Regions from separate parts of the Virgibacillus alimentarius genome, predicted to be linked through region 1. Evidence: riboswitches for the same ligand, from Rfam matches in the RefSeq annotation. Region 1 holds a riboswitch; each other region holds the start of a gene.
What was found. Region 1 has a riboswitch for thiamine pyrophosphate ahead of J2Z81_RS12240 (acetylornithine deacetylase). Riboswitches for the same ligand answer to the same signal wherever they lie in the genome.
Positions count from the first base shown of each region.

Region 2: linked by a shared signal. The riboswitch ahead of tenI (thiazole tautomerase TenI) and the one ahead of J2Z81_RS12240 (acetylornithine deacetylase) in region 1 are both predicted to bind thiamine pyrophosphate.
Region 3: linked by a shared signal. The riboswitch ahead of thiC (phosphomethylpyrimidine synthase ThiC) and the one ahead of J2Z81_RS12240 (acetylornithine deacetylase) in region 1 are both predicted to bind thiamine pyrophosphate.
Region 4: linked by a shared signal. The riboswitch ahead of thiD (bifunctional hydroxymethylpyrimidine kinase/phosphomethylpyrimidine kinase) and the one ahead of J2Z81_RS12240 (acetylornithine deacetylase) in region 1 are both predicted to bind thiamine pyrophosphate.

Region 1 is NZ_JAGIKX010000027.1:28,124-35,972, reverse strand. It holds gene J2Z81_RS12270 (CitMHS family transporter) at 1-1,172, shown strand, start outside; gene J2Z81_RS12265 (thioredoxin family protein) at 1,215-1,769, opposite strand; gene J2Z81_RS12260 (AarF/UbiB family protein) at 2,003-2,566, shown strand; gene J2Z81_RS12255 (MFS transporter) at 2,627-3,766, opposite strand; gene J2Z81_RS12250 (alpha/beta-type small acid-soluble spore protein) at 3,910-4,116, opposite strand; gene J2Z81_RS12245 (pyridoxal phosphate-dependent aminotransferase) at 4,314-5,486, shown strand; TPP riboswitch at 5,767-5,871, shown strand; gene J2Z81_RS12240 (acetylornithine deacetylase) at 5,976-7,307, shown strand; gene J2Z81_RS12235 (ABC transporter ATP-binding protein) at 7,338-7,849, shown strand, end outside.
Region 2 is NZ_JAGIKX010000003.1:140,435-148,283, reverse strand. It holds gene thiO (glycine oxidase ThiO) at 1-816, opposite strand, end outside; gene tenI (thiazole tautomerase TenI) at 817-1,470, opposite strand; TPP riboswitch at 1,595-1,704, opposite strand; gene bioW (6-carboxyhexanoate--CoA ligase) at 1,882-2,658, shown strand; gene bioA (adenosylmethionine--8-amino-7-oxononanoate transaminase) at 2,658-4,016, shown strand; gene bioF (8-amino-7-oxononanoate synthase) at 4,006-5,175, shown strand; gene bioD (dethiobiotin synthase) at 5,172-5,873, shown strand; partial or broken gene J2Z81_RS03890 (cytochrome P450) at 5,910-7,124, shown strand; gene J2Z81_RS03885 (DMT family transporter) at 7,227-7,849, opposite strand, start outside.
Region 3 is NZ_JAGIKX010000016.1:12,254-20,102, forward strand. It holds gene thiC (phosphomethylpyrimidine synthase ThiC) at 1-1,641, opposite strand, end outside; TPP riboswitch at 1,764-1,878, opposite strand; gene J2Z81_RS09285 (lmo0954 family membrane protein) at 2,077-2,436, shown strand; gene J2Z81_RS09290 (PspA/IM30 family protein) at 2,450-3,085, shown strand; gene liaF (cell wall-active antibiotics response protein LiaF) at 3,197-3,928, shown strand; gene J2Z81_RS09300 (sensor histidine kinase) at 3,925-4,968, shown strand; gene J2Z81_RS09305 (response regulator transcription factor) at 4,961-5,593, shown strand; gene J2Z81_RS09310 (LLM class flavin-dependent oxidoreductase) at 5,627-6,628, shown strand; gene J2Z81_RS09315 (aromatic acid exporter family protein) at 6,648-7,694, opposite strand.
Region 4 is NZ_JAGIKX010000024.1:36,616-44,464, forward strand. It holds gene J2Z81_RS11600 (acetyl-CoA carboxylase biotin carboxylase subunit) at 1-518, shown strand, start outside; gene J2Z81_RS11605 (acetyl-CoA carboxylase biotin carboxyl carrier protein subunit) at 553-765, shown strand; gene J2Z81_RS11610 (enoyl-CoA hydratase) at 828-1,610, shown strand; gene J2Z81_RS11615 (acyl-CoA carboxylase subunit beta) at 1,629-3,158, shown strand; gene thiW (energy coupling factor transporter S component ThiW) at 3,380-3,904, opposite strand; gene thiE (thiamine phosphate synthase) at 3,961-4,599, opposite strand; gene thiM (hydroxyethylthiazole kinase) at 4,606-5,400, opposite strand; gene thiD (bifunctional hydroxymethylpyrimidine kinase/phosphomethylpyrimidine kinase) at 5,400-6,230, opposite strand; TPP riboswitch at 6,365-6,466, opposite strand; gene J2Z81_RS11640 (YcxB family protein) at 6,607-7,125, shown strand; gene J2Z81_RS11645 (histidine phosphatase family protein) at 7,133-7,723, opposite strand.

The DNA.
Region 1 (7,849 bases):
AAGGTATTGCATCCGTTATCAATGTTGTGATTATGTTTATTTTTGCAATCCTTTTCTTTGGGATTATGCAAGATGTCGGTTTGTTTGATCCACTTATCAATAAATTGATTGCTATTTCACGAGGGAACGTTATCGCGGTCAGTGTTGGGAGTGTTCTAATCGCAATGGTTGCACAATTGGATGGCTCTGGGGCTTCCACATTCTTAATTACCATTCCAGCGCTTCTCCCGCTATATAATCGATTGAAGATGAACCCATATTTACTCCTCTTATTGATCGGTGGAAGTGCAAGTGTGATGAACATGCTTCCATGGGCAGGCCCTTTGGGTCGTAGTGCTTCTGTACTAGAGATGGATGTTACCGAACTTTGGAGACCATTAATACCAATCCAAATCATTGGAATGGTACTTATGATCGGTTTAGCTGTTTTCCTTGGGTATTTTGAACAACGCAGAATTCGAAAAAAATATGGTGATGTACAATCTGCTGCTGCGTTAGAAGAAGAGGCAGATGAAGATCAATCCGCAAATGAACCTCAAAATCGTAAATGGCAGCGACCAAAATTACTATGGGTCAACATCATGTTAGCGATAGCCGTTATTGGTGTTCTCGTATGGGGCATCATTCCGGCAGGTTTTGTCTTTATGATTGGTGTCAGTATCGCACTGCCAATTAATTATCCGAAAATGAGCGATCAAATGGAGCGAATCCGTGCACATGCCCCGAACGCATTAATGATGGCAACGATTATTCTTGCGGCAGGTTCGTTCTTGGGAATATTAAATGGCACAGGTATGCTGGATTCAATTGCTGAAGATACTGTCAAAGTCTTGCCTGCTTTTGTCGCCCCTTATGTCCATTTGATTATAGGATTTCTAGGTGTACCATTTGAATTATTACTAAGTACAGATGCATATTATTTCGCACTGCTCCCTGTCGTTGATCAAATTGCAGCAGGTTTTGATATTGCTTCGTTATCGACTGCATATTCCATGATCATCGGAAGTATTGTTGGTACTTTTATTAGTCCGTTCTCCCCAGCGCTTTGGCTCGGGCTAGGCCTTGCAGGACTTGAGATGGGGAAACATATACGTTATTCCATTTTATGGTTGTGGGCCATCAGCATTATTTTATTAATCGTTGCGTGCTTGATGGGGATCATCACCTTATAAGCATAAAAATAAGACTGCAGGAGCGGATGCACTGCAGTCTTATTATATGTTTGCTAATGATTCTTTTATTTCTTCATAGTTGGCATCCCAAAACTTCGAATCATTTTGGAATGATTTTGTCATGAATTTGATAATTTCTTTAAACTTCTCTTGATAGTTTTCTGCATCTTTCGGTGGAATGCTTGCTTTATGTTTATCAACAAACGCTGCGGTATATACTGATTTTGGTCCCCATTTTGCAACTTCATTCCCGTTCGCATCAATAAATATATAAATTGGAACTGTGCGGGATTTTCCATTGGTCAAATACTGATCCATTAATTCTAAGTTTTCATCGCGTAGTAGAACACGGACTGGCATTTCTGTTTTTTCTGCAAAGCGAAATAAAATCGGCAGATCCATCATACAATGACCGCACCAAGGCTCGGCAAGAACAATTACCCTTAAGTTTTTCTCTTTTACAGACTGAAAGAATGCGTTATCCTCTGGTAACGTAAAGTTTTTATAAACATGATGAAAACCATCTTTTAGTTTATCCAATGTTTTTGTATATTCTTCAGATGTTAATCCCTTATTAAACCAACCATTTAAATCCACTTTCGATCGACTCCTTTTATGATGATAACTATTTTCAGTATAAGCGATTGAATTACTAACGTAAATGGAACTGCTTTAAACAGAGGGTTATGCATTGTTGTTCATTTTCATATATAATAAAACAAAAGAAAATTCTTTTGATCAGCGGGCCGAAAGGAGCAGTTCATTTGAAAACGACTGCCGAATTAGCAAACAGCGTCAAAATAAAAGAATACAAAAACGGAGTATCGATCTTGGAAAAAGATGAGCTTCTAGAATTTATCGGGAAAGGTAGAAGTGCGGTTGTTTTTAAAATGAAACATACAAACAAAGCACTTAAAATATTTTTCCCGACATGTGCACAAATTGCTAAAGAAGAAGCTGACATATATAGAGTACTTGAAGGGAACGTATATTTCCCAAGATTATATGAAGCAGGTGATAATTACTTAGTAATGGACTATATTCAAGGGGTAACATTATTTGACTGTCTGGCCCAGGGGATAGAACTTAACGAGTTAGTCATTCAACAAGTGGACAAGGCCTTACTTTCTGCGAAACGGCTCGGACTTAATCCTTCAGACATCCACCTTAAAAATATTATTTTACTGCCCGAAGGAAAAATTAAAATTATTGATGTTGCCAGATTTAGACAAACGAAAGATTGCCGCCAATGGAAAGATTTAAAGAAAGCTTTTTTTAAGTTTTACAAAAAGAATTTCTTTCCGAAAAAAATTCCTGTATTTTTATTAAATTTCATTGCATTTTTATATAAAAAGGTAAGTTTCTCATTGCCTGTTGTATACACTCTTTTTTAAACAAAAAATGCCGTTTGCACGATTGCTTTATCGTCAAACGGCATTTTTTTGAGGTTGTAATTATTTTTTCTGTGATCCTTTCGAAATAACCCATACAATGAGTGCAATCAATAACATAAGGCCAGCACTAACTAAAAATGGAAGCCCTAATACTTCAGCAACGGTTCCTGAAATAAAAGAACCTGCAACTGCCCCTAGCGAAAAGAAGGCATAAAAAATACCATATGCTTTCCCGCGATCGACTTTGGAAGATGTTTCTGCAACAATTTGATTCATCGAAGGAAAGACAAGTGCAAATCCGCCACCATAAACGATCATAGCGAAAATACTGCTAAGGAAACTAGGGATAAAGCTCAGCATTGCAAGTGCGATAGCGATAAATGCAATACCGGTTAAAACAAGTCCCAGAGATGCGTACCTGTCATAAATTTTATTGATTGGTGTTAAAAAGATAATTAAAGCCACGATTCCAAAAATACTTAAAAGCATTCCGGTTGTTTCGGATGTAAGACCTAAATCATCCACTTTTAAAGGAAGTGCAAAGGCCAACGTGCCATTACTTACCATTAATGCAAAAGCAGCGAGGGAAGCTTGCATCAGGAGCGGATGTTTTAGGAGAGGAATAAAATGTTTCAGAGCAACTTTGTTTCTTTCACTGGAAACGAAGGATTCTTTAATAAATCTTGCTATTAATATAGAAGATATGATAAATAAGCCTGAAATCATTAAAAAAACAGATTCGACGGAAGCCCGTGCTGCCATAATTCCGCCGATAGCGGGGCCTATAATAGCGGCAATCCCAATACTCGCTCCGGTAAAGGCCATTGTTTTTCCTCTTGATTTATTGCTAGACATATCACCAACATATGCAAAAGCAGCCGGAATTAATATTCCTCCCGCAAGCCCGTGCAGGAGTCGGAAAATAAAAAGCTGTTCGCCAGTTTGTGCGTACGGATAAAAAAATAAAACAATGGCAACCGTAACCATCCCGGTAAGCAGCATTCGCTTACGTCCAAATCGATCAATCCAATGGCCGCCAACAACATTTCCAAGCATATTTGTAAGGGAATAAACTGCGACAATCGCTCCTGCTAAAATATGAGAAGCCCCTAATCCGAGTGCATAAGGGGTGATGATTGGCAACTGTACGAATGTATCTAAAAATGCAACAATGATAATGAAATAAAGTAGCTTGTTCATGTAATCGACCTTCTCTTTCTCTATACTTCTTTCATTATAACGCTCCATAAGTTGCCTGTCACTTTATGTATGATAAGATTCATTTTTTTGTAATAAGACTGTCTCATAGGAAGATAATCTCCTTAAAGACAGTCTCATTACGGCTACGAATTGTTCCTATTGTTCATACTTTCTTCGGCGATTTGGATCATTCGTTTGACCATTTCGCCACCTACCGATCCATTTTCACGTGCAGTTGTGTCAGCTCCAAGCTTTACATCAAATTCATTTGCAATTTCTTCTTTCATTGCATTTACTGCATTTTCCGCTTCAGGCACTGACAATGCATTTTTGCTTCTGTCATCCGCCATCGGTAATCCCTCCTTGGGATCGTTGAACAATTGGATGAACAGGATCACCTGTTCATCCTTTATTTTAAGCAGAAAACATTCTTTTATCCGTTCCAAAATATGGGGATATAAAGTAATTTTCAATCAAATTTGAATCTTTACAAAATGAATAGAAATCGCTATGATAGTACCAATTATGGACATTGGGAGTGTTTACGATGTGGACATTTGAGCAATCGAAAACGTTAAAACGTTTACCAGAGCAATTTTTTGCAAAACTTGTTCAAAAAGTGCAGCGCCTGAAGGATGAAGGACATGACGTGATTAATCTTGGGCAAGGAAATCCTGATTTGCCGACGCCGCCTTCAATTGTAAAGGCCTTGCAAAAAGCAGCTGAAGATCCGGTCAATCATAAGTATTCACCATTTAGCGGCCATACATATTTTAAAGAAGCAGTAGCAAAATTTTATCAGAGGGAATATGGAGTGGAAGTAGATCCAAAAAGGGAAGTATCCATCCTTTTTGGAGCAAAAACAGGCTTAGTGGAGATTAGCCAATGCTTATTGAATCCAGGTGATTTGGCATTACTGCCTGATCCGGGCTATCCGGATTATTTGTCTGGTATGGCGCTTGCCGATGCAAAACAAATATTGATGCCATTGTTAAAAGAGAATCATTTTTTACCTGATTACCATGCTATTTCTGAAGAAGACGCAGAAAAGGCCAAACTTCTTTTCTTAAATTATCCAAACAATCCTACGTCAGCAACTGCGACAAAGGAGTTTTTTGATGAAACGGTAGCTTTTGCAAAAAAACATCATCTATGTGTCGTTCATGATTTTGCCTATGGGGCGCTCGGTTTTGATGGGGAGAAGCCGCGCAGTTTTCTCCAATCAGAAGGAGCAAAAGAAATTGGAGTCGAAATGTATACGATGTCAAAAACATATAATATGGCAGGATGGCGCGTCGCTTTTGCAGTAGGCAATCCATCTGTAATCGAAAGCATTGATTTAATCCAGGATCACTTGTATGTAAGTTTATTCGGCGCCATTCAGTATGCGGCGGCCCAGGCACTTCTTGGAGATCAGACTGCTGTAAGAGAACTGGTTCAAACTTATGAGCGCCGGCGCAATCGTTTTATCAAAGCAGTGAAGGAAATTGGCTGGAAAGTGGATATGCCAAAGGGGACATTCTTTGCCTGGCTTCCGGTTCCAAGTGGGTATACTTCACAGGAATTTGCTGATTTACTGCTTGAGAAAGCCCATGTTGCTGTGGCTCCTGGAAATGGATTCGGATGTACAGGTGAGGGATATGTACGGGTTGGACTGCTTGATTCAGAAGAAAGATTAGAGGTAGCTGCCAAACGCATAGGAGAATTAGGTTTGTTTTAGGAAATAAAGGACTTGCGTTAAAGCAAGTCCTCCCTGAATTTAAGTCGAAGGTCGATTTGATTTGCTGTATTTCTTCTCATCTTTTGTTTTCATTGCATTTAACTCTTCTTTGCTTTTGTTTTTTGTTTTCGTTTTATCTTTTGCCAATGAAAATGCCTCCTTTATATTTAGTATGGTACACTTCATAAAAAATAATAGGTTAAAAAATTTTTCCCTTGTTTAATCTTGCAATCCATGTATAATTGTTAATGAATTCAAAATAAAATAATCGATTTAAAATGATCACCTCTAGGGGAGCTTTATGAAGCTGAGAAAGACGCAAACAGTCTTGACCCTTGAACTTGAACTAGTTAGTACTAGCGGAAGGAAGCGGTGTGGTATTTTGTATATTTTTGTATTGGCAACAATACAGATATTTGACGTACGATACATGCTAAAGCCACTTTCTTCGTGAAAGGGCTTTTTTTAATGGAAATGGAGGATTATCAAATGGAAAAAGATATCCAATCGATTATGAAGCAGGTAGATGAGAGGCAAGAAGAACTGCTTGATTTATTAAAAACATTAATTCGTTTTAGGACACCTGCACCACCAGCACGAAACACGGAAGAGGTACAAGCATATATTGCATCATTTTTAAAAAACAAAGGTTTTGATATTGACACGTGGGATGTATATCCGAATGACCCGAATGTTGTCGGAGTATTAAAAGGAAAAGAATCGGATGCTTATCAGAGCCTAATGATTAATGGTCATGTTGATGTTGCAGAAATTGGAGAGGATGAACAATGGGAAGTTGATCCGTTTATCCCGGTTGTGAGAGATGACGTGATCATTGGACGCGGAGCAGCAGATATGAAAGGTGGGCTTGCTGGAGCTTTATTTGCGATTCAACTGCTTTTTGAAGCCGGCGTTGAACTGCCGGGAGATCTGACTTTTCAATCGGTAATCGGTGAAGAAGTTGGAGAAGCAGGTACACTGGAATGCTGCAAGCGGGGTTATGAGGCGGACTTTGCCGTTGTTGTGGATACGAGTGATTTAGAGATTCATGGTCAAGGCGGTGTGATAACAGGGTGGATTACGATTAAAAGTGAGAATACGTATCATGATGCGACCAGAAGAAATATGGTCCATGCAGGTGGAAATTTATTCGCAGCAAGTGCCATTAATAAAATGGTGAAAATTTTAAATGGTCTGGAGGACCTGGAGCGCCACTGGGCTGTGACGAAAAGTTACCCTGGTTATCCGCCTGGAACAAATACGATTAATCCCGCTGTAATTGAAGGGGGGCGACACGCAGCATTTATTGCAGATGAATGCCGCCTATGGATTACAGTTCATTATTATCCAAATGAAACACATGAAACGGTGGCTAAAGAAGTAGAAGAGCACATCCTAAACGTCGCTGCAGCAGACCCATGGCTAAAGGAAAATCCCCCTCTTTTTACATGGGGAGGAACGTCTATGATTGAAGATCGCGGCGAAATTTTCCCTTCTTTGGAAGTGGATGAGAATCACGAAGCAGTGAACCTTTTGGCAAATTCACATCAACATGTTACAGGTGCAGAAGTCATTAAAGGTGTTTCTCAATCTGTAACAGATGGTGGCTGGCTTGGAGATGCAGGTATTCCAACAGCTATTTATGGTCCTGGTGATACATTCAATGCACATAGTGTTAATGAACAGCTTTCCATTTCACAATTGATAGACTACACAAAAATAATGATTAAATTTATTTATGAATGGACACATACAGCTAAAACAAAACAAGGAGTGTCAGCCAACCATGATCCATCAGCAGAAAATGCAAGCTCGATGTAAAAATAGCCTTCAGAATGTGAGGGAAATCAGATGAGCAAAGCCGTACTCGAATTTAAAGATGTGTCTTTTCAATATCAGGAAACGGACAAGTCAATAGATCTGCTTGATTCACTTCACTTCCGGGTTTTTGACGGGGAGTTTATCAGTATTATTGGTGCGAGTGGTTCAGGTAAATCAACGTTGTTCCGTCTGATTACTGGCCTAGAGCAGCCTGTGAGTGGATCGATCCATATAAACGGGGAGCAGCGGCCAAATCGACTAGGCAGTGTTGGTTACATGCCCCAGCAAGATTTACTCATGCCATGGCGCACTATCTATGAGAATGCTGTATTGCCGCTCGAGATAAAAGGTGTTAGCAAGCAGGATGCACATCAGCAGGTTGTGAAAGGATTGAAAGAATTTGGGCTAAGTGGGTATGAGCAGAACTATCCAAGCGACTTATCCGGTGGAATGAAACAGCGCGTATCTTTTTTAAGAGCTGTCTTAAGCGGTTCCAATATCTTGCTGCTGGACGAGCCGTTTAGTGCACTGGATGCGATGAC
Region 2 (7,849 bases), on a different contig from region 1:
TGTATTTGCTTCTTCGGTCGCTCCAATAACTAGCCTTCCATCTGGTTTTGGCACAATATAACAACCTTTTGAGAATATCGTTCGTATAACCGGGCTCTTTTTAACCCGGACGGAAAAACATTCTCCTTTTACTGGATACGTGTTCAACTTTATCCCTAATTGACTTAGTAATTGTTCACTCCACGCCCCCCCTGTTATAACTGTTTCATCGGCAAATATTTTGCCTATCATCGTTTGAACGCCTATGATTCTATTTGTTTCTTTAATAAAACCACAAACCTCCGTATGTTCCATCATTTCTGCTCCCAGACCTATAGCAGCATGAGCTAATGCTCTAGATAGATTTGGTGGGGAAACATTTCCATCGTTTGGGATATACATAGCCCCTTTTATATACTCAGAAAGGGAAGGTTCCCACTCTCTTAATTCGTTTGGAGCTATCCAAGATGCACTTTCACCTAGCTTTTTCTGAATGGATATGATGGATGCTAGTGAAGCAGCTTCTGCATCCGTTTTCGCTATTTTAAATATCCCATTTTGTACGAGTTGAATATCTATTCCTGTCAATTCTTTTAATTCCTCTGCAAGTTTTGGAAACATTCCCCTGCTTTTTCTAGCTAAGCGGAATAATGGGCTATCTTTTTCCAATTCTGATTGCGCACCCAGCATTCCCGCTGCAGCACTTGATGCTTTGCTGGCTAGCTTATTTTTCTCCAGCAGCAGCACGTTTCTTCCTCGCTTACTTAATTGGTAAGCAATGGAACTCCCAATAACTCCGCCTCCAACGACAATCACATCATAATGTTTTTTCATCATTCACTTCGCCTTCTCTAAACTTTTTCTATATGCTAATGTAGCTTGTATAGGATTCTTTGCGAGTAAAACCCCTGATAGAACTGCAATCCCTCTAGCACCTGCTTTAATTACTTCTCCCGTATTTTCAGGAGTAATACCACCAATAGCTATGACTGGCACCTTGACGGTACTTGTAATTTCTTGTAATTTTTCAAGTCCTCTAGGAGGTATACCAGGTTTTGATTGTGTATTAAAAATATGACCATAAAACAAGTAATTTGCACCTTTTTCCTCCGCTAATATTGCTTGCTCCACTGAATGAGTTGAACAACCAATTTGCAATGATGGAAACGCTCCTTTTACCAAAGCAATATCTGCGCTATGATGTGTGAGCTGCACACCAATTGTTTGCATGATGTATGCAATATCAATACGGTCATTAATAATGATCTTTTCTTGCGGAACTCCTTTATCTATTAATGTTTGGACAACATCCACTATTTCCTTTGCAGTCCAATTTTTTTCACGTATATGGACCCTATCAACATATTCATGAATCGTTTGTAGAATGCCAGTAAAAGTTTCAGCAGATTGTTGTCCTGTTGAGATAAGATGTAATTGTTTAGTGAATGGAATCACCTCCCGTTCTGGAATCGTAAACTTTTGTCTTATCAACGGAAATGACTTTTATATAAACAAAAAACCACTTCCGTTACGCACAGCGCATAAGGAAGTGGTTTCAGATTTTTAACATAACAAATAATTACACATACTAAACATATGTATAACATTCGATGTAATCCTCAACACGTTACTTCCCTACGCTGGCTTCAACCAGATCAGGTTCAAAGAGTCCCAAAGTAATCACTTTGATCTCAGCCTTTTTAAAAGGCACCCCCAGTGTTTATACTCAATATCTAGTTTTAATTTTTAATGTCTACTATTAGTCTAACATGTTTTAATTATGTGTCAATTACAAACGTTTTCGCTTTATATAAGAAAATTTCTATTGACAGGATAATTGTTACGCTTTATTCTACTATTGTAAACCTTATTTTTTTAAAGTTAACAATAGAAGGAGGTGTAATGCTTATTTACACAAGCGAAAAATACTTCAGCATCAGGATGAGAGCTTCAAAATATGCATCCTCAGAGCAAGATGAAAAACATATTTCCGGAGGCGAAGCTCTGTGTACATACGATAAAATAAAAGATACGGTAAATACACTGTTGGATAAAGCCTTATCTCATTCAAGGGGAGATCCTGATTTTATGCAGATACAATTTGATGTATTAAATGATCCCATTAAAAAAATCAATCCTTTATTCGTCTCTAATAATTCAGTGAATTCGGATAAAACAGGAAGGGAATTGGCATTAAAGTTTCTCGTTCAATCTGGGGTTTCAGAAAAAGCTATTGCAAAGGGATATCAACATTTAATAGATCAATCTGAATTAAGAGGAGCCATTTTAATTGATTACCAATCAGGTGAACGGGTTGATAACTCAAACGAACGTGGAATACGTGTATCTAGGATGGACTGGTTGCAATCAGATTTTGAAAGATGGGCTGCATTTTATAACCTCCCAACAAATCCAAGACTAAAAGAAGCACTCGTTCTTGCTACGAAAGTGAATGATCACCCTTTAGCCATTGCAGAATTATGTTGGTCAGATGATCCCGGCTATATAACTGGTTACGTAGCCAGTAAAAGATTAGGTTATCAGCGAATTACGAAAATGAAGTCTCCTGGTGATGAGCAAGGATGCAGAATTTTCTTTATTGATGGAACAAAATATACAAATTCTTATATTCATTACTTGCAAAAGCAACCAATTTTAATTTCTTGGAGGGATAAATAATGACAAAAACATTACTGGAAAAAAGTAAGGAACATTTATGGTTACCTTTTACGCAAATGAAAGATTATGAAAAGGATCCCCTCATTATTGAGAGTGGAAATGGAGTTAAATTAAAGGATATCGATGGGAAAGAATATTATGATGGTTTTTCATCTGTCTGGCTTAATGTTCACGGTCACCGTAAAAAAGAATTAGATGATGCAATAAAAAAGCAATTAAATAAAATTGCGCATTCCACATTGCTTGGGATGACAAATGTACCTGCAACAGAACTAGCTGAGAAATTAATTGAGATTACTCCAGAACAATTAACACGCGTATTTTATTCAGACAGCGGTGCAGAAGCTATTGAAATTGCACTTAAAATGGCATACCAATATTGGAAAAATGAAGGATACCAAAAGAAAAGAAAGTTTATATCAATGAACAATGGCTATCACGGTGACACCATAGGTGCTGTAAGTGTAGGGTCAGTAGAGCTTTTCCACCAAGTATACGGTCCTTTAATGTTTGATAGTTTTAAAGCACCTATCCCAAATGTATATCGGTCCAACAGTGAAAATCCAGACCAATGCCGCGATGAATGTTTAAATATTCTCGAGCAATTACTTATTGAAAATCATCAAGATATAGCAGGATTAACAATTGAGGCTATGGTTCAAGGAGCCGCAGGTATGATTGTTATGCCTGATGGATTTTTATCGGGGGTGAGAGAGCTTTGTACAAAGTACGATGTACTTATGATCGTGGATGAAGTTGCGACTGGCTTTGGCCGTACCGGTAAAATGTTTGCTTGTGAACATGAGGGAATCCAGCCTGATCTAATGACAGTCGGTAAGGGAATTACAGGAGGTTATTTACCAATATCTGCAACATTTACAACAGAGGATATATATAACGCTTTTTACGATGATTATGAAAAGCTAAAAACACTTTTCCATGGACATTCTTATACCGGAAATCAACTTGGGTGTGCAGTAGCGATTGAAAATTTGCGGTTATTTGAATCAGAAAAAATCATCGATCGTGTAAACGAAAAAGCAGAAGAAGTGAAAACATTACTGTATGACCTAGAACTACTTCCCCATGTAGGTGAAATAAGACAACTTGGATTAATATGTGGGATAGAATTAGTTAAAAACAAAAAAACAAAGGAACCGTTCCCTTTCAATAGTCGAGTAGGCTATCATGTTTCACTAAAAATGAGGGAATTAGGAATGATAACAAGACCGATGGGAGATGTCATCGTTTTTATGCCGCCATTTGCAAGCAGTAGTGATGAATTAACTGAAATGGTGAAAATCATGAAGAACGCGATTGTTGAAGTAACACAAGGAGCAGCTACAATTGACGCTTGATCAATGGCTCACCCAACGTCTCGAAAAGACAAAAAATGCTGGTTTATATCGACAGTTGCGAATCATGCATCATGGACCTCGCCCTCAAATGCTGGTAAACCAAAAAGATGTGCTTGTGTTCTCATCAAACAATTACTTAGGAATGGCTAATAAAAAAGAATTAATTGATGCTGCCAAAATCGCTTTAATTGAATTTGGAGTAGGAAGTAGTGGTTCACAATTAACAACAGGTCATTCGTATTGGCATCACAAGCTCGAAAATCGTATCACTACATTTAAGAAAACAGAATCTACGCTTCTTTTCTCAAGTGGTTATTTAGCGAACATCGGTGTCTTATCAACCGTGCCTGAAGAAGGCGATATTATTTTAAGTGATCAGCTGAACCATGCCAGTATTATTGATGGATGCCGTTTATCAAAAGCTGACACAGTGATTTATAAACATGTTGACATGATGGATCTTGAAAATAAATTGAAAAGGACATCTAACTATAAAAGACGATTTATTATCACAGATGGTGTATTTAGCATGGACGGGAACATAGCACCATTAGATAAAATTGTTGCACTAGCAAATCGTTATGACACCTTTGTCATTGTAGATGATGCACATGCGACAGGAGTCCTTGGTAAAAATGGACGGGGAACCAATGAATATTTTGACGTTGAACCTGATATCGTCATTGGTACCATGAGTAAAGCAATAGGAACGGAAGGTGGCTTTGTTACAGGTTCAAAAACATCCATCGATTTTTTACTAAACCACGCAAGGAGTTTTATTTTTCAAACGGCAATTGCCCCTGCCATTTGTGCAGCATCCTATACAGCAATAAATAGGATAGAAGAAGATAAAAAACAACGCTCCCTTTTGCTAAAAAAAATAAAGACGGTAAAAACAACACTTACAGAAATGGGATATGAAGTAAGAGGGGGAGAAACACCTATTATACCGGTATTGATTGGGAGTGCCGAAAAAGCAGTGCTATTTGCTGATAAACTTTATGAAAGAGGCATTTATGCCCCTGCTATTCGCCCGCCAAGTGTACCATATGGACAAAGTAGAATCCGACTAACGATCACGACAGAACATACGGAAGAAAACATCAAAAAGTTGTTACTATCATTTAAAGAAATAGGAAAAGAGTTGAATATCATATGAAAGGATTTTTCATAACAGGTACTGATACGGATGTCGGAAAAACATTAATTTCATCTGGTCTTGCAGCTATATTCAAGGAAAAAAATATGGATATAGGTGTATACAAACCCTTGTTAAGTGGTGCTTCGCGGTATCATCCTAATAGTGACACAAGTCTTCTTAAGGAAATGGCACAGACCAAACTGTCGAATGCATCGATCACGCCCTTTCAATTTAAAGAGCCATTAGCGCCCTATGTAGCTGCTAAGTTAGAAGGACGAAGCATTTATTTAGAGGATGTCGTAGCACACTGGAAAAAGATCCAAAAAAAGCATGATTATTTCATAGTTGAAGGTGCCGGTGGTATATCTGTACCATTGGGTGAAGATTTTTTAGTCAGCCATTTAATTCAAGAATTACAACTTCCAATCATAATCGTTGCCCGTTCAGACCTTGGTACTTTCAATCATACATTTTTAACAGTACAATACGCTAAAGAAATGAAACTGAACATTGCTGGCATCATCATAAATGGAATAGACGATCCACCTAATCTCGCTGAAAAAACAAATCCAAATTTAATCGAATCTTTTTGTAAAGTACCAATCCTGGGTATTTTACCAAAAATGCAAGTAGTTGATGCACAAGATTTTAAACAAATTATAAAAGACAATATTGACACCGCTTCACTTATTCATCAAATGCAACAGAACGGATGATTGAAAATTATTTAAATCAATGAATGGAGGATTTTCATGTCAAGCCCCAATCATTTAACGAGGGAAGATCTAATTTCTTTCCCTCTAAATACGCATCAATTTATCAACAATCCTTATCCGACCTACAGCCATATACAGTCCATACATCCGGTGTATTGGAACGCTAAACGAAAATACCGCGGATGGTTTATAACCGGCTACAACGAAGCAAAAACAGCTCTAAAGGATAGCCGGTTAGAGAACCGAATTCCTTTACCTGTAATGACAAAGAAATACCAACATCTAAGAAAGCTACTGACAAATATGTTACTCTATAAAAATCAAATGGACCATATCAGGATTCGCAAAATAGTCAGCAAAGCTTTTTCTCCAAGGAGGATTAGTTATTATCAACCTTATATAAAGAATACCGTTCATGAACTACTAGAAGACTGCACAAAACAAAGGAAAAAAACGATTGATATCATTTCTGATTTTGCATTTCCATTAACTAGTCTTGTGATCGCTAAACTATTAGGGATACCCGAAAAAGAAAGACACCATTTTAGAAAATGGGCTATTCAATTAGTTAAAACGATTGATTTATCCCGGTCAAAGGTAGATATACAAAAGGGAGAATATCTCATTGAAAGATTAATGAAGTACTTTCAACATCTTATTCATGAAAAAACGAATAACCCTGACCATGACTTAATCAGTTTATTGATAAAGGATGAACAACTAACAGAAGAGGAATTGATTGCAACCTGTATTCTACTCGTTATTGCTGGTCATGAAACAACCGTTAATTTAATCTGTAATAGCGTTTATTCATTGCTAAAACACCCTGATCAATTGTTAAAATTGTAAGAAAATCCAAATTTGATTGACACAGCCATCGAAGAATTTTTACGTTACGAGAGCCCTACACAATTAACTGCTCGTATAGCCTCTGAAGATATGGAATTAGGTGGAAAATCTATAAAAAGTGGGGAACATATATACATATTATTAGGGGCCGCTAATCGAGATCCTAATACATTTTATATTCCTGACACACTTGATATAACAAGAAAACCTAACCCTCATCTTTCCTTTGGCCATGGTGCCCACTTCTGTATTGGGGCTTCACTTGCCCGGATGGAGGCAAAAATAGCACTTCTTGCACTAATACAACAAAAGCCTAACATAAAACTACAATCCGATAATATACAATGGCGAAGGCTTATTGGTTTCAGAGCATTAGCGAAGCTTCCGGTTATTGTTGATTAATTGAAAGTTCATTACAAACGATACAAGTTAAGTTTATAGCTTAACTTGTATCGTCTTCCAATGATAAGAATTGCTATTATTTGAAAACAATAAAGCTGCTGCTTACCCATTTTCAATCTGTCTATCAATTTTATTTTTTTGCACTTTTACCTGTGTAGTCAGCAATACACCAATAATTACGGCTAATGTACCAATTAAATGCATGATTGTTATCTCCTCATCTAACCATAGAAATGCACCGGTCATAGTAACAATCGGTAAAAAGTTCAGAAACACAGAAGCTCGGGATGGACTTAACAAATCAACAGCGCGGTTATAGAACAGCAAAGCAATAAAAGATGGAAACACTCCTAAATAAACAAGACCCATTATCTTCGCAATAGTAAGGAAGGGTAATCCAGCTACAAACCATTCCAAAAGGACAACAGGTAGTAATATAATGACAGAAATGCCTGTCATCATAAGCAAAACTCCATAATGAGGAAACAGATGCATATATTTTTTAACCATGATCGAATAAATCGCCCATGCAATAACCGCTCCGATCATAATTCCGTCGCCAACATTCCAATCAATGGATGTCAGATGGAATACCTGACCATTCATAATCACCCACAATGATCCGAAAAAGGACAACAAAATCCCAATCCAATGGACAAAATATAATTTGTCTTTAAGTAAAATGACGCTTAATATCACTGTTGCAACCGGAATGGATGACTCTA
Region 3 (7,849 bases), on a different contig from region 1:
TCCACACATGGAGCAAAAATGAGCTGTTTTTGCATTCTCGGCAGGGAGTGTTTCATCATGATATTCCATTGCACGTTCTGGGTCTAACGAAAGATTAAATTGATCTCTCCAACGAAATTCAAAACGCGCTTTTGAAAGGGCATCATCACGCTTTTGTGCATTAGGATGGCCTTTAGCTAAATCTGCTGCATGTGCAGCGATTTTATACGTAATAACACCTTCACGAACATCGTCTTTATTAGGAAGCCCCAGATGTTCTTTAGGTGTGACATAACACAGCATAGCTGTTCCATACCAGCCAATCATCGCTGCTCCGATTGCAGAAGTAATATGATCATATCCTGGTGCAATGTCAGTTGTTAGCGGACCAAGTGTATAAAATGGAGCTTCACGGCAAATTTCAAGTTGCTTATCCATATTTTCTTTAATCAAGTGCATTGGTACATGTCCAGGACCTTCTACCATGACTTGAACGTCGTGTTTCCATGCTAGTTTAGTTAATTCCCCCAGTGTTTCTAGCTCTGCAAATTGTGCTTCATCGTTTGCATCAGCTATCGACCCAGGACGTAAGCCATCTCCTAGAGAAAATGCAACATCGTAAGTTTTCATAATTTCACAAATTTCTTCAAAATGTGTATATAGAAAACTCTCTTTATGATGGTATAGACACCATTGAGCCATAATGGATCCGCCCCGAGAAACAATGCCTGTCTTTCTTTTTGCTGTTAATGGAATATATCGGAGTAAAACCCCTGCATGAATCGTAAAATAATCAACTCCCTGTTCTGCTTGTTCAATTAAAGTATCTCTGTAAATTTCCCACGTAAGGTCCTCTGCTACACCGTTAACTTTTTCCAACGCTTGATAAATAGGAACAGTACCAACAGGAACGGGTGAATTTCGAATGATCCACTCCCGGGTTGTATGAATGTTTTTTCCTGTAGATAAATCCATGATCGTATCAGCACCCCATCGGGTAGCCCATGTCATTTTTTCAACTTCTTGTTCGATAGAGGAAGAAACAGCTGAATTCCCAATATTCGCATTTATTTTTACATGAAAATTTCGCCCAATGATCATTGGTTCTGTTTCTGGATGGTTTATATTAGACGGAATAATAGCTCGTCCACTAGCCACCTCATCACGTACAAAAGCCGGATCCATATTTTCTCTAATAGCTATAAACTCCATTTCCGGTGTTATCTTTCCATTCTTTGCATAATGCAATTGGGTGACATTTTGTCCTTTTTTTGCTCTTAAAACATTTGGATTTATTCTTGGAAAAATATTGCGGTCTGCTCTTGGATCATTTTCCATTTTAAAACCATTGTCTTCTGGTTTTATTTTTCTTTGTTCATATTCTTCGATATCACCTCGTTCATCTATCCATTTACTGCGAAGTGGAGAAACTCCTTTTCTAATATCGATATCATAATCTTGATCTGTGTAAGGGCCACTTGTGTCGTACACACGCAGCGGCGGATTTCTCTCTTCTCCGAAGGTACCAGTTGTAGGACTTAAAGCAATTTCTCGCATTGGTACTTTTATATCCGGTCTTGAACCTTGGATATACACCTTTTTACTACCAGAAAAACTGGACATAATCGAGATATTTTTTTCATTCAATGACGATTTGGACATAAAAAAACCTCTCCTTTTTTTGTTTTTGAAGGACGAGATTCTAGATATACAAGCGTAGATTTTTTGAGAAATGAAAAGCCGGTTCCAAATGGATGGACCCGGCTGAATGTACGATGGCATTATCTGTAATTGCTTAACTTTCCTACGCTGGTATGAACCAGATCAGGTCCCAAGAGTCAAGAAACCTCATAGCGTTTCTTTCTCAGCCCAGCTCATTGGACTCCCCTAGTTAAATATTCATTTTGAGAATAGTATAACTAATTTTTTAGGAAAGTCAAGTATATAAACAATTTTTTGACAGTAGATTTTTATTTTTTCGTCGGATATAGAACAATATACATCTTAAGTCTTAGAACAAAATATAGCTCCGGCTCATTACGGTTTGTATGATTTTCAAATAAACTAGATCAAGTAAAGAAAAAGGAGGCGAAATAGTTGAAAAAGTTTTTGCTTTTTGTCGCAGGATTAGCAGCCTTGTTTATTTTGCTAATGAATATTGGACCAATGGTTTTATTAGGTGTCAGCATTTGGCTGCTTTATATTGTTTTTAAACAATTTCTTAAAAGTAATTCTACAGCAGGAAAGATTGGCTGGGTTATTGCTGGATTAGTCATTTTTGGAGTTGCTTTATCTAATATATATGCAGTATTAGGCATTGTTGCAGCATATGTATTATATGTGATCTTTACAAGCTGGAAAAGTGATGAAAAAGAATTAGGGACTGGACAAGTTTTGGATGCAGATGACCCATTTAAAAATTTTGAAAGACAGTGGGCAGAGTTACATAACCATTAAAAGGAGTGCTCAAATGACAAATATATTTACTCGTATAAAAGATTCAATTGCAGCAGATTTACATCACATGATGGATCAAAAGGAACAAAAAATTCCGATTGCGGCGTTGAATCAGTATTTACGTCAAAGTGAACAGGAAAAAGAAAAGGTCAGAAAGTTAGTTGAACGCCAGTATCGACTAAAAGGTGAATTTTCCAAAGAGTACCTTAAAGCGAAAGATTTCGCTGATAAACGATTAAAACAGGCAAATATTGCCGAAAAAGCTAGCGAAGAAGAAATGTACAATTTTGCAATGAAAGAACATGAAGAATATCAGGGACGAGCAGAGAGAATGAAAAACTCCCGGGAAGAAGCAATAACACAACTGGAAATACTAGAACAAAAGTATGAAGAAATGAAGCATAAATTAAAAGATATGCATTTGCGCCGGATGGAATTAATGGGACGTGAAAATATAGCGCACGCTAACCACCAAATAAATCTTGTAGTGAGTGAGGAAGCGGATCGTCCATACGCACGTTTTGCCGAAATGGAGCAATACATTGAAGGATTGGAATATAAAGTGAATAGTTCGTACTATAGAAGCACGTTTGACCGTAAGATTGCACAACTTGAGAAGGAAATGCAAGAAAACGCATCAGCGAAGTAAGTCCAATGTCTTTGTCATGCAGACGAAATTAGAAACATGGTATACTACTAAGACGCAGGCATACTGCGTCTTTTAAATTCCAAGCTAAATAACCAGAAAGGAGTTCCCTACATGTTTAAACGATTAACAACAGACACTTTGAATTGGATTATTATTATTGGGATGATTCTGTTTGTTATTGAAGTGTCCTTTTTTCATGGAGGGTTTATTTTTTCTACGTTATTTTCAGGTGCGCTCGTATACATAGGTTGGAAAAAATTTACACAATTATGGGGGAAAATCTGTTTTTGGATTGGTACAATTACCCTAATTTTTAGTGTGCTAAACATAATTGCCATACGATTTTTAATTGTAGTTGGTCTTATTATACTGATTATTCATTATGCGAAATCTAAAAATGAACCAGAGCGGATTGAACCGATAATTGAATTAGATGAAACAAAAGAAAATATAAGGGAAATAAAAATCACACCAGTATTGGATGCTGGGTTATTTGGTGATAAAGAAACAAGTGAAAAAGCATTTGCTTGGAGAGATATCAATATTCATGGATTCTTTGGTGATCGGGTCATTGATCTTAGCAGTACTGTTTTACCTGATGACACTTCAGTCATTTCCATAAGGCATATGATAGGTAATATTGTAATTTATGTACCTTATGAAGTTGAAATATGTATTCATCATAGTTCCATTTTTGGACGTGTTACCATTTTGGGAAATTACCACGGTAAATTAATGAACCAAACCATTTCCTATCAAACGGAAAATTATGTTCATACGGATCGCCGTGTTAAAATTATGACGTCTTTGTTATCTGGTGACATCGAGGTGAAGCGCATATGAATGTTGTTTTACGTCATGCCATGATAGGAATTGTTTTTAGTGTCTTACTTTCTCTTATCATGATGGGCTTTACATTTCTTACATTTCCACCAGAAGAGTGGTCGGTCCTAATGGAACGAGATGTCTGGGATATGCCTTTTCTCTTATTTGCATTAATCATTCCTGTCATGATTGGTGCTATTACCGGAATATCCGTTGGCTTGTATTGGCACAAGCGACTTCACCGTATCGATCGACAGCTAGATGAGCTAGTAAAAGGACAAAAAGTGACCATTTATGATGCACCAGAAAAAGAATTCATACAAATACAAACAAATATAAGGCAGCTAAGAGAGAAGCTGAATAAGCAAACAGAGCTTAAACAGCGTCAAGCGACTGAGCGTGCCCATGAGCGAGAAAGAACGTTACAGGAAGTAGTGATACAGGAGAGAAATCGTCTTGCCCGGGAGTTACATGACTCTGTCAGTCAGCAATTATTTGCTGCTTCCATGATGATGTCAGCAATTAATGAATCGACCCCACCCGAAGATCATGCTATCCAACAACAGCTTACGATGGTTGAGAAAATGATTAATCAATCACAGCTTGAAATGCGGGCTTTATTACTGCATTTACGACCTGTAGCCTTAAAAGGAAAATCATTAATCGACGGCATCAATGAATTGTTAGGTGAACTTACCCAAAAGGTTCCAATCGAAGTTGAATGGAAGGTGGAAACGTTACATCTAGATAAGGGAATTGAAGATCATTTATTTAGAATCTTACAAGAGTCCATTTCAAATACACTTCGGCATGCAAAAGCATTAACCATCCATGTTATGTTAATCGAACGGGATAATATTGTTATTTTACGTGTTGTTGATGATGGTGTTGGATTTGATATGGAGAAAACCCATACCAGTTCTTATGGACTGCAAAATATGAAAGAGCGTGCACATGAAGTCGGGGGAACCTTTAAAATTGTTAGTTTACCAAACCAGGGCACACAACTGGAAGTCAAAGTGCCACGATTAAGATATGAGGATGATGGTAATGATTAAAATATTATTTGCTGATGATCATGAAATGGTACGGATTGGTGTTTCATCCTATCTTTCAGCACAGACAGATATGGAAGTAATAGCAGAAGCGGCTGATGGTGGAGAAGCTGTACAAAAAGCCTTGGAATTAAAACCAGATGTAATATTGATGGACCTTGTTATGAACGAAATGGATGGTGTCGAGGCAACAAACCAAATTATAAAAGAATGGCCGGAAGCGAAAATAATTATCGTTACAAGCTTTCTTGATGATGAAAAAGTATATCCTGCACTAGAAGCTGGTGCTACAAGCTATATGTTAAAAACATCAAAGGCTAGTGAAATCGCCAGTGCAATTCGGGCTACATTTGATGGACAATCGATTTTAGAACCTGAGGTAACAGGGAAAATAATGAACCGGATGAGAGAAAAACAAGTTGATTATTTGCACCATCAATTAACAGGTCGTGAAATGGAAATTTTACTACTGATTACAGAAGGTAAAACGAATCAGGAGATTGCTGAACGACTGTATATTACAATAAAAACGGTGAAAGTTCATGTGAGTAATATTTTAGGAAAGCTTGAAGTACAGGACAGAACCCAGGCTGTTATTTATGCATTTAAACATAATCTTATAGATTAAGTACTATCAGTAGAGAAGGAGCGTGTGAAAGACATGAAATTAAGTATTCTTGATCAGGCACCGATTTCAGCTGGGAAAACAGCGCAGGAAGCACTAACAGCTTCTGTAAATCTAGCCCGATCAGGCGAAAAATTTGGTTATACCCGCTACTGGATCGCGGAACATCATGACATAGGAGGATTAGCATGTCCAAATCCAGATGTGATGTTAGGTATAATCGGAGCACAAACAGACAGCATTCGTATTGGAGCAGGAGCTGTATTATTGCCGCATTATAAAGCCTATCGAGTAGCGGAAACGTATAATCTACTGGCAACATTGTTTCCAGGACGTATTGATCTAGGAATCGGACGGGCACCGGGCGGATCCGCAGAAGCTACAATGGCACTCTCGGATAACTATTTAGAAAAGGTCCGCGAGTACCCTGATTTACTGGATGAATTATCTCAGTTTTTAAATCAAAGTTTTCCGAGAGCGCATATGTTTTCAAAAATAGTAGCCTCGCCTGTTCCAGAGACAGCTCCACAACCTTGGTTGCTTGGAACAAGTGAAAAAAGTGCAATTTTAGCTGCCGAAAAAGGAATGCCATATACATTTGGCCAATTTATGAGTAAAGAGGATGGACCAAAAATTATCCGAAATTATAAAGAAAAATTTGTTCAAATACATCCTGCAAAAACGCCAAAAGTTATCGCAACGATTTCAGTAATTTGTGCGGATACAACAGAAGAGGCAGAAAATCTGGCTTTAAGTAATCAATTTTGGAAAGTGCTTCAGGATAAAGGAGAAGGAAATGATGGCGTTCCATCTGTCGAGGAAGCGAAGGCTTATTCTTTTAGTGACAAAGAAAAAAATAAGATGGAAAGAATGAAACAAAGAATGGTAATCGGCAATCCGAAAGAAGTCGCAGAGCAGCTTTTTGATTTACAAAAACAGTACGATGTTGATGAATTTATGATGGTTACCATTACACATAGCTATGAAGCGAGGAAAAAATCATATGAATTAGTAGCAAACAAGATATTGGATGGTTAAAGAAAAAGAGGAAACGGTTTTAGTTCCTCTTTTTCTTTTGCTTTTTTCCCTCATGGTGTTGATAAAACTTTGTTACTAAGTTGTAGATCGATAGCAGCTCGTACATGATGATCAATTCAGGGGGGAAGTGAGTTGGATGCTGTTCATTATTTTTTGTGATTTCTTCATTGTCTTCCCAAAATAATTCTGTTAACTGTTTAAATTGCTTCTGGTGTTTTCGCGCATCATAATTTGAAGCATTTTTCATGCTATTTGACAGTTCATGAACTGCTTCCAGAATGATTCGTTTATCTTCTTCCAGCCATGATATTGATGTTAAAGGGGTGTTGATCAAATTATCTAGATGATAATTGATTAGTCTTAGCGTTACTAACTGATTTTGAGCAGTGTGAAATAAATATTTTTCATTTCCGATTAAGGGATGATATTGCGCCTCATCTTTTTGGAACCGGATAAGCGTTTCTGTTTGCTGTATCTTTTTATCTAGTTCTGCTATCATTTTTCTATCTGCAATATCCACTTCATGTTTATTTTTGATAATATCTTGAAATACCTTCATCACAACAATCCCCGTTTTTTTCCCTATACTTTGAACATTTTTAACAATATCTTTTGTATAATCTGGTGGTAAAATGAACATATTTACAACAGTGGATACAAGTAAACCGGTAGTTGTTGTTCCTAATCGAATAAAAAAAGAAATTAAATAATTACTATGAATTACTTCTACCATTGCAACAGCAGTTAGTGTTGCAACTAAGAGTCCAGCATGTAATTTTAATCTGAAACAAGTAGCAATTGTAAATACTGCAGCAAGCGTATATGTTATTGGAGAGTTTCCAAAAATTGAAATGAAAAAAACAGCGTAAGCAGAGCCTATTGCAGATGCCGGAAACCGAATAACCCCTTTTCTAATCGAATCTGAAACAGTAGGCTCTATCGTAACAATAGCTGTTATAACAGCAAAAACAGGGGGCCAGTTTAATAATTCACATATCCAGGCAGTGACAAATACTGCTACACCTGTTTTTAAAACACGCCCCCCTGCAAATTGAAATCGTTTCAAAACTCCATTCACCTCTAAAATTTCGTTATCCTCAACAACTTATTATAACAATAAATTTATTTTCTGTACTTAAAACAGTCTCTTTATAATAAAAACAATTATTCTTTCAAATAATCCAATAAATGTAAAGGAAATATTGGAAAAATTTATCAGCC
Region 4 (7,849 bases), on a different contig from region 1:
TAGATGAAAATGAACAGTTTTATTTCTTGGAAATGAATACAAGAATACAGGTTGAACATGCAATCACTGAAGAAATTACGGGACTGGATATTGTAAAAATGCAAATTGATATCGCTAATGGAGAAAAATTGAGGTTGGATCAAAATGATTTAGAGATCCAAGGCCATTCAATTGAAGTACGTATTTATGCAGAAGATCCTGTTACCTTTTTTCCATCACCAGGGGAAATAACTGTATATGAGGAGCCTGCCGCAAAATATATTAGAGTTGAATCATCGATTGAACAAGGCTCCAAGATAACTCCATTTTATGACCCTATGATAAGTAAATTAATTGCCACAGGAAATAACAGAAATGAGGCAATATCAAGGTTAAATGATGCACTACAAAACTATAAAATTGAAGGGATTAAGACAAATATACCGATGTTAAAAGAAGTTATTCATCATGAACACTTTATCTCAGGTAACACAACAACAGATTTTGTTGAAGAACATTATTTACCGATAGTGAAATAAACGGAGAACCATTCAACATGAGGGGAGTATTAAAATGACTCAAATAAAAGCAAATATGGCAGGAAACGTATGGAAAATCGTAGTTAGTAAAGGTGACACCGTAACAGAAGATCAAGACGTTGTTATTTTAGAATCAATGAAAATGGAAATCCCAATTGCTGCTGATGAAGAAGGAATAGTAAAAGAATTAAGTGTTAATGAAGGCGATTTTGTCAATGAAGGTGATGTGCTTGTAATTATAGAATAATCCGAGCACTTTAGCTCTCCTCTGAGGGCTAAAGTGTTAATAGATTAGGAGGCCTTTTATTCATGTCAAATCTTGTTCAAGTAGAACTGAGAGACGATCATATTGCCATTATTAAACTAAATCGGCCTGAAGCAGCAAATGCAATGAGTCGGCAATTACTAAAAGAAATCAATGATGCTATTTTTTCAATAAGTGAATATGATTCTATTTATTGTACGGTTATTACTGGTGTCGGTGAAAAAGCCTTTTGTGCTGGAGCTGACTTAAAGGAACGAAGCGGCATGAATAACAAGGAAGTCATCGAAGCTGTACGCAGCATCGGAAATACCGTGCTAAATATTGAACAAATGCGGATGCCTGTTATTGCCGCTTTAAATGGAGTTGCTTTCGGCGGAGGATTAGAACTAGCTTTAGGATGTGATATTCGATTAGCAGCCGAACACATTCATTTGGGGTTAACCGAGACATCACTAGCTATTATCCCCGGTGCAGGGGGAACACAACGACTGCCGCGTTTAATAGGCATTGGCAATGCCAAACAACTTATATATACAGCAAAAAAATTAACGGCTAGGGAAGCAAGAAACCTTGGTTTAGTCGAAGAAATTATTGAACCAAGTCAGTTAATAGAAAGGTCAATAGAAATAGCAAAGGATATAGCTAGCAATGGACCGATAGCGGTTCAACAGGCTAAAATTGCTATTAATAATGGCATGCAAGTTGATTTATTAACCGGGCTGGAGATCGAACATCTCAGTTATAAAGAAACCATCCGTACTGAAGATCGATTAGAAGGTTTACGTGCTTTTAAAGAAAAGAGAAAACCTGTTTATAAAGGAGACTAACAAGGAGGATACATATCTATGTCCTATGTAGAACAATTAACAGAAAAAGTCGATACGATTAAAAAAGGTGGAAAAGAAAAGTACCATAAAAATAATCAAGAACGTGGGAAGCTATTTGTAAGAGAACGACTAAATTTGCTTTTCGATAAGGGACTGGATATCGAGGATGCATTTTTTGCTAACTGCATGGATGATGAGTTACCGTCCGATGGTGTCGTTACAGGGATTGGAGAAATGAATGGCCAAAAAGTGTGCGTGATGGCAAATGATTCGACTGTTAAGGCAGGATCTTGGGGAAAAAGAACAGTTGAAAAAATTATTCGTATTCAAGAGACAGCGCTAAAATTAGAACTGCCAATGTTATATTTAGTCGATTCAGCTGGAGCGAGAATAACTGATCAAATTGAAATGTTTCCTGGCCGCCGCGGGGCGGGCCGTATTTTTCACAATCAAATAAAATTGTCAGGCCGCGTTCCTCAAATTTGTCTATTATTTGGTCCTTCTGCCGCTGGAGGCGCATATATTCCTGCCTTCTGTGACATTGTCATTATGGTGAAAGGAAATGCCTCCATGTACTTAGGATCCCCTCGTATGGCTGAAAAGGTTATTGGAGAAAAAGTCACTCTAGAAGAAATGGGCGGTGCAAAAATGCATTGTGCTGTATCCGGTTGCGGAGACGTTCTTGCTAAAACGGAAGAAGAAGCCATTGAATTTGCAAGAAACTATTTAACGTACTTCCCTGCTAACTTTAGAAGCAAACCGAAAAAAGCTGCAGTTCCCGCCCAAAAAGCGTTTCATAAAACAATCAAGGATATTATTCCAGCTAACCAAAATACACCTTTTGATATGAAAGAATTGATCGATCAGATTATCGACACAAACAGCTTTTGTGAAATTAAAAAGTTATTTGCACCAGAAATAATAACGGGATTGTCCCGTATTAAAGGTGGAGTTGTAGGTATTATTGCAAGTCAGCCACGCCAAAAAGGAAGTGTATTATTTCCAGATTCGGCAGACAAAGCTGCGAAATTCATACAATTATGTGATGCATTTAATATTCCCCTGCTCTTCCTTATGGATGTGCCTGGTTTTATGATAGGTACAAAAGTGGAGAGTCAAGGTATCATTAGACATGGTGCAAAAATGTTGGCATCTATGAGTGAAGCTACGGTTCCAAAAATTTCAGTAATCGTTAGAAAAGCTTATGGGGCTGGTCTTTATGCAATGGCTGGACCTGCATTTGAACCAGACGCTGTTTTAGCATTGCCAACAGCACAAATTGCTGTGATGGGACCGGAAGCAGCGGTAAATGCAGTGTATGCAAATAAAATAGCATCATTAGAAGGAGAAGAAAGACAAAGGTTTATAAAGGAAAAACAAGAAGAATATCGTGATGATATTGACGTTTATCGTTTAGCATCTGAAATGGTTGTCGATCAAATTGTAGAACCAGATCAGTTAAGAGGGGAATTAGGAAAGCGTTTTAAAGCTTATGAATCAAAAAATGTAGAATTTACAAAGAGAAAACATGGCGTACTTCCCGTATGAATGAATTTGCACCTTGATCATTTTCAAGGTGCTTTTTCATAAATCCATTTACAAACGTTATCCAAGTGAAATTTAATAACAAGCGCAAAGTTCCATTTCTAATCCTTTTATTGGCACTTTTCATGAACCTTATACTCTTTTCTTTGCAAAAACGATTGCCCCGCATCTTTATATCACGTAATGCCACCCTTGGACCCTCGCCCTACATAATGGTGGTGTTCCTAACCAAAATGCCTGCCTTCTTTTTTTCCATTATTTGCATAATATTGGAAATGATTTGTTTGTTTCACTCGCTTTACTATAAAATAACCAATAAAGGCACCAGAAATACTACTTACTAAAAATGAAGGCATAAACACCATGGCTCCCATCGAACTTCCCATTAATATATTCGCGTACGGGACTGCAAACAAGGAACCAATCAGCCCTGTTCCAACAATTTCTCCAATCACAGCCATTATTTTTTTGCCAAAATGTTTATAGAAAATACCAGCTAAGAAGGCACCAATCATCCCCCCCGGAAAAGCAATGATTGTTCCTAGTCCAAGCATATTACGAATCAACCCCGTCACAAAAGCGATTATAACAGCTGGAACTGGTCCTAATAGTATTGCCACCATAACATTGATCGCATGCTGTACTGGATATGCCTTTGCAACCCCTGCAGGAAACCAGAGTAATTGGGAACCGATTGTCGCTATAGCAACGAAAACTGCCATTGTTGTAATTAGTCTTGTTCGATTCACATTGTATTCCCCTTTTTCCGCAAAATGTGATATTTCCCGGGAAATATCGACAATATTTACTGCACCTTGTCTAATTGTTCTCGCAGTTCTCTTGCAGCTTGCTCAGCGTCCCCTGCTTGACTAATTGCCGTGATCACTGATATACCTGCCGCTCCTGCTTTTTTTATTTGCATAGCATTGGATTTTTTTACCCCGCCAATAGCTACAATTGGAATGTTAACTTTCTCCGTAATATCTCTAATCGTCTGAATTCCAATAGGCTTTTTACCTGGTTTTGTTGCCGTTTCAAAAATTGGGCCTACTCCGAGGTAACTAGCTCCTTGCTGCTCAGCTAGTACTGCTTCTTCTATAGTTGATACAGAAATACCAATCGGAAAATTATTTGGAAGTTTTTCTCTAGCCTCTTTAATTGGTTCGTCTCCTTGTCCCAGATGAACTCCATCAGCACCAAGCTGGATAGCCAAATCGATATCGTCATTAACAATAAATGGAACTCCCTTTTCTTGACATATCTTCCTTAGCTGTTTTCCAAGCTGAATTTTATCTTCGCCTTTTTTTACATGAAGTCCTTTTTCCCGATACTGAAAAATGGTAACTCCGCCATCGATGGCTTCCTGTAATACTTGGGAAGGATTGCGCTTTGTATTGTCACTTCCCATTATAAAATAGAGTAGAAGATCTTTTTCATTGATCATAAAAGGTTAATCCTCCTGAGCTGTGAACATTTGTATTCTTTTTCGTTTCGTAACATCCTGATTTGTTAAATTATAAAGGCTATCCATTAAAGCAGCTGAGAAAGCTCCTGGGCCACTCACTGTTTCCATAGCAATTTCTGATGCTGCTCCATAACTGCTAACTGCGTTTACAGACGCATGATACCTATCATCAGCTACACTAACAAAAGCTCCAATGATAGCAGTCAGTAAACAGCCAGATCCAGTAACCTTTGGCAGCATGGGTACACCATTTTTACATAATGAATATCTTTCACCATCCGTAATAACGTCAGTTTCTCCTGTCGTAATAACGATTGAACCATATCTTCTTGAAACTTGCTTCGGTATATTGGGATTGATATGATCTGTTGATGCATCGACACCTTTCATTTCTGATCCGACTTCCCCTAAGATAGCTATTTCCCCTGTGTTTCCGCGAATAACAGATACATTAATTTCACCCAAAATTTGCTTTACTGCTTGTTTTCTGAAACTTGTTGCCCCGACTCCAACTGGGTCTAATATAACAGGAATCCCTTGATCATTAGCAGTTTTCCCAGCAAGAAGCATGGCTCTCACTTGAGTTTGTGTACACGTTCCAATATTTAACACCAGCGCATTAGCATGGCTTACCATCTCTTCCACTTCTTCAGGAGCATTTGCCATTACAGGCGATGCACCTATTGCTAATAATCCATTTGCTGAAAAATTTGCAACAACGATATTCGTAATATTATGGATCAATGGTTTTTGTTTTCTTATTGCTGTGATGTAGTCCATTAATTAGCCTCTTTCGTTTTATTTTCCGGAACTCCCTGCAAACGATAACCCCAGTGGTTTGTCGGTCCGTTCCCCCTGCCTATTTCTAAACTGAATCGAATGGCGTCAGTTATAAATTGCTTAGCGATCGCAACAGATTCATAAATTGATTTTCCTTTTGCTATTTCTGCTGCAATGACTGCGGAATACGTACATCCTGTTCCATGTGTATGCTTTGTATTAATTCGTTCTGTCGGGAATTTGTAAATTTTCTTCCCATCAAATAATATATCAATCGCATCTCCAGCAAAGTGACCGCCCTTCACAATAGCAGATTGTGCTCCTAACTCCTCGACTATTCGCTTGGCAGCAATTTCTGCATCCTCGGTTGATTGAATAGACACTTCCAATAGTTCTTCTGCCTCTGGTATATTTGGCGTAATAACAGTAGACAACGGAACTAATGCTTCACGGATCGTCTGTCTTGATTCTTTATCCATCAAATGATCTCCACTTTTAGCAACCATGACTGGATCAAGAACATATGGAACATGGTTAGATTTGATTGCATGACTAACTACTTCCATCATTTCAGGTGTGGCGATCATCCCTGTTTTCACAACGTCTGGTACAATATCATTAAAAACACTTTCAAGTTGCTTCTCTATAAATGAAACAGATAGATGTTCGATAGATTGAACGCCTAATGTATTTTGTGCTACGACCGACGTAACAACGCTCATGCCATAAACTTCTCGCTCCTGAAATGATTTTAAATCTGCTTGAATCCCTGCACCACCAGTTGGATCCGTACCAGCAATCGTAAGTGCAGAAGAAGTTGCATATTTCATCGTTTATTAACCCCTTTTCATGGAAAATCCCTATGAAGGAAAAATGGAGATAAGGTAATTTCATAATAAAAACCACACCAGGAAATTGGAGTGGCTTGATATACGTATACAAAGGTATAGCTGTTTTCATATACTATAACCGTTCTCCACTTTCCTACGCTAGTTTGAACTAGATCAGGTTCGAAGGGTTGAGGATTTTACCTTATCTCAGCCATGTGGCACCCCTAGTGGACTTTCCTATTTAATTATGCGTTATATCTTAACTTAATCATGATAACACCTAATTGTCAACTAGATGAAATACGTTGAATAAAAAATAGTTTTCAAGTAATATTTTATTGTGGAAAATGATTTATGTAAAAGGGAGCTTATCATAATGAACGTAAACTTTAATCTTGAATTTGATGACCTATTAGCCTTTCAAGAAGATGTTATTAATAATTCGCGCACACATGATATAAAAGCTAAATACTTTAAATGGATTACAACCATCATCATTCTCCTTGGAATGCTATTGCTTGTAAAGACTTCTTTATTATCGGCCATATTTATTCTAATAATAGCTATGATCTATTTTTTTCTATTTCCATATTTATATAAATCTATGACTTTTCGTAAATTAAAGAATAAACTGCAAAACAATGATTATTCACATATACTTGGCCCCTGTCAAATGACTTTTTCCGAGAATGGAATAGATAGAGAAACAAAACATTCTACCTCCCATTTTAATTGGAATCAATTTGAAAAGGTAAGCGAAGATAATAAACATTACTTTTTATATGTAACAGATTTAGAAGGATTAATTATTCCGAAACAGCCGGATCACATGAATGAAAAAGAGATAACGGAATACAACAATATGATTAAAAATTTCATTAGAAACCTTAAGTAACAAATCTCTATTCACTTCTTTCGCAATATGCGGAAAGATGAGAAACAATATTGTAGTCTTGAATCCTCCATTCCACTTGGTTAAAGGTAATATTACTAATACAAGCATTAATTAGTTTTGTTTTCCCTGAACCTATCTTTCCATTTGATATGGTGGCTAAGATCGTGTTAATTACAGCTCCATGTGCGACAAGCAGGATATGCTTACCCTGATTGTTCTCGATGATCTCATTCAGACCAGCCATTACGCGTTTCCGAAGGGCTCCCCGTGTTTCCTGATTAGGATAATCTTTATCTGGATATTTTGCCTGTCGCTCTCTTTTTGTCATACCCTGTGCTTCCCCGTAATACCTTTCTACAAATGCTTCCATTTCAATGAGCGGAATTTGGAGCTTTTCATTGATAATATTCGCTGTCTGCTTTGCCCGTTGCAAAGGACTTGTTATCAGTACATCATACTTCGTTTTCACCAGCTGATTAGCACATTCCTTGGCTTGTTCTATTCCCCTCTCATTTAGAGGGGTATCCATTTGCCCCTGTACGACTTCTAAAGCATTCCAGTCCGTTTCACCATGTCGTACCAAGCTTATACTTGTAATTTTTATGCACCTCCATTAAAAATAACTCTCTATCACTTTCTATCATTATATAATAATATTTCCCTAGATGCAGGATGGAACTTCAATGATGGATAATCAACCATTGCTTTGGTAAAATCAAAGGTA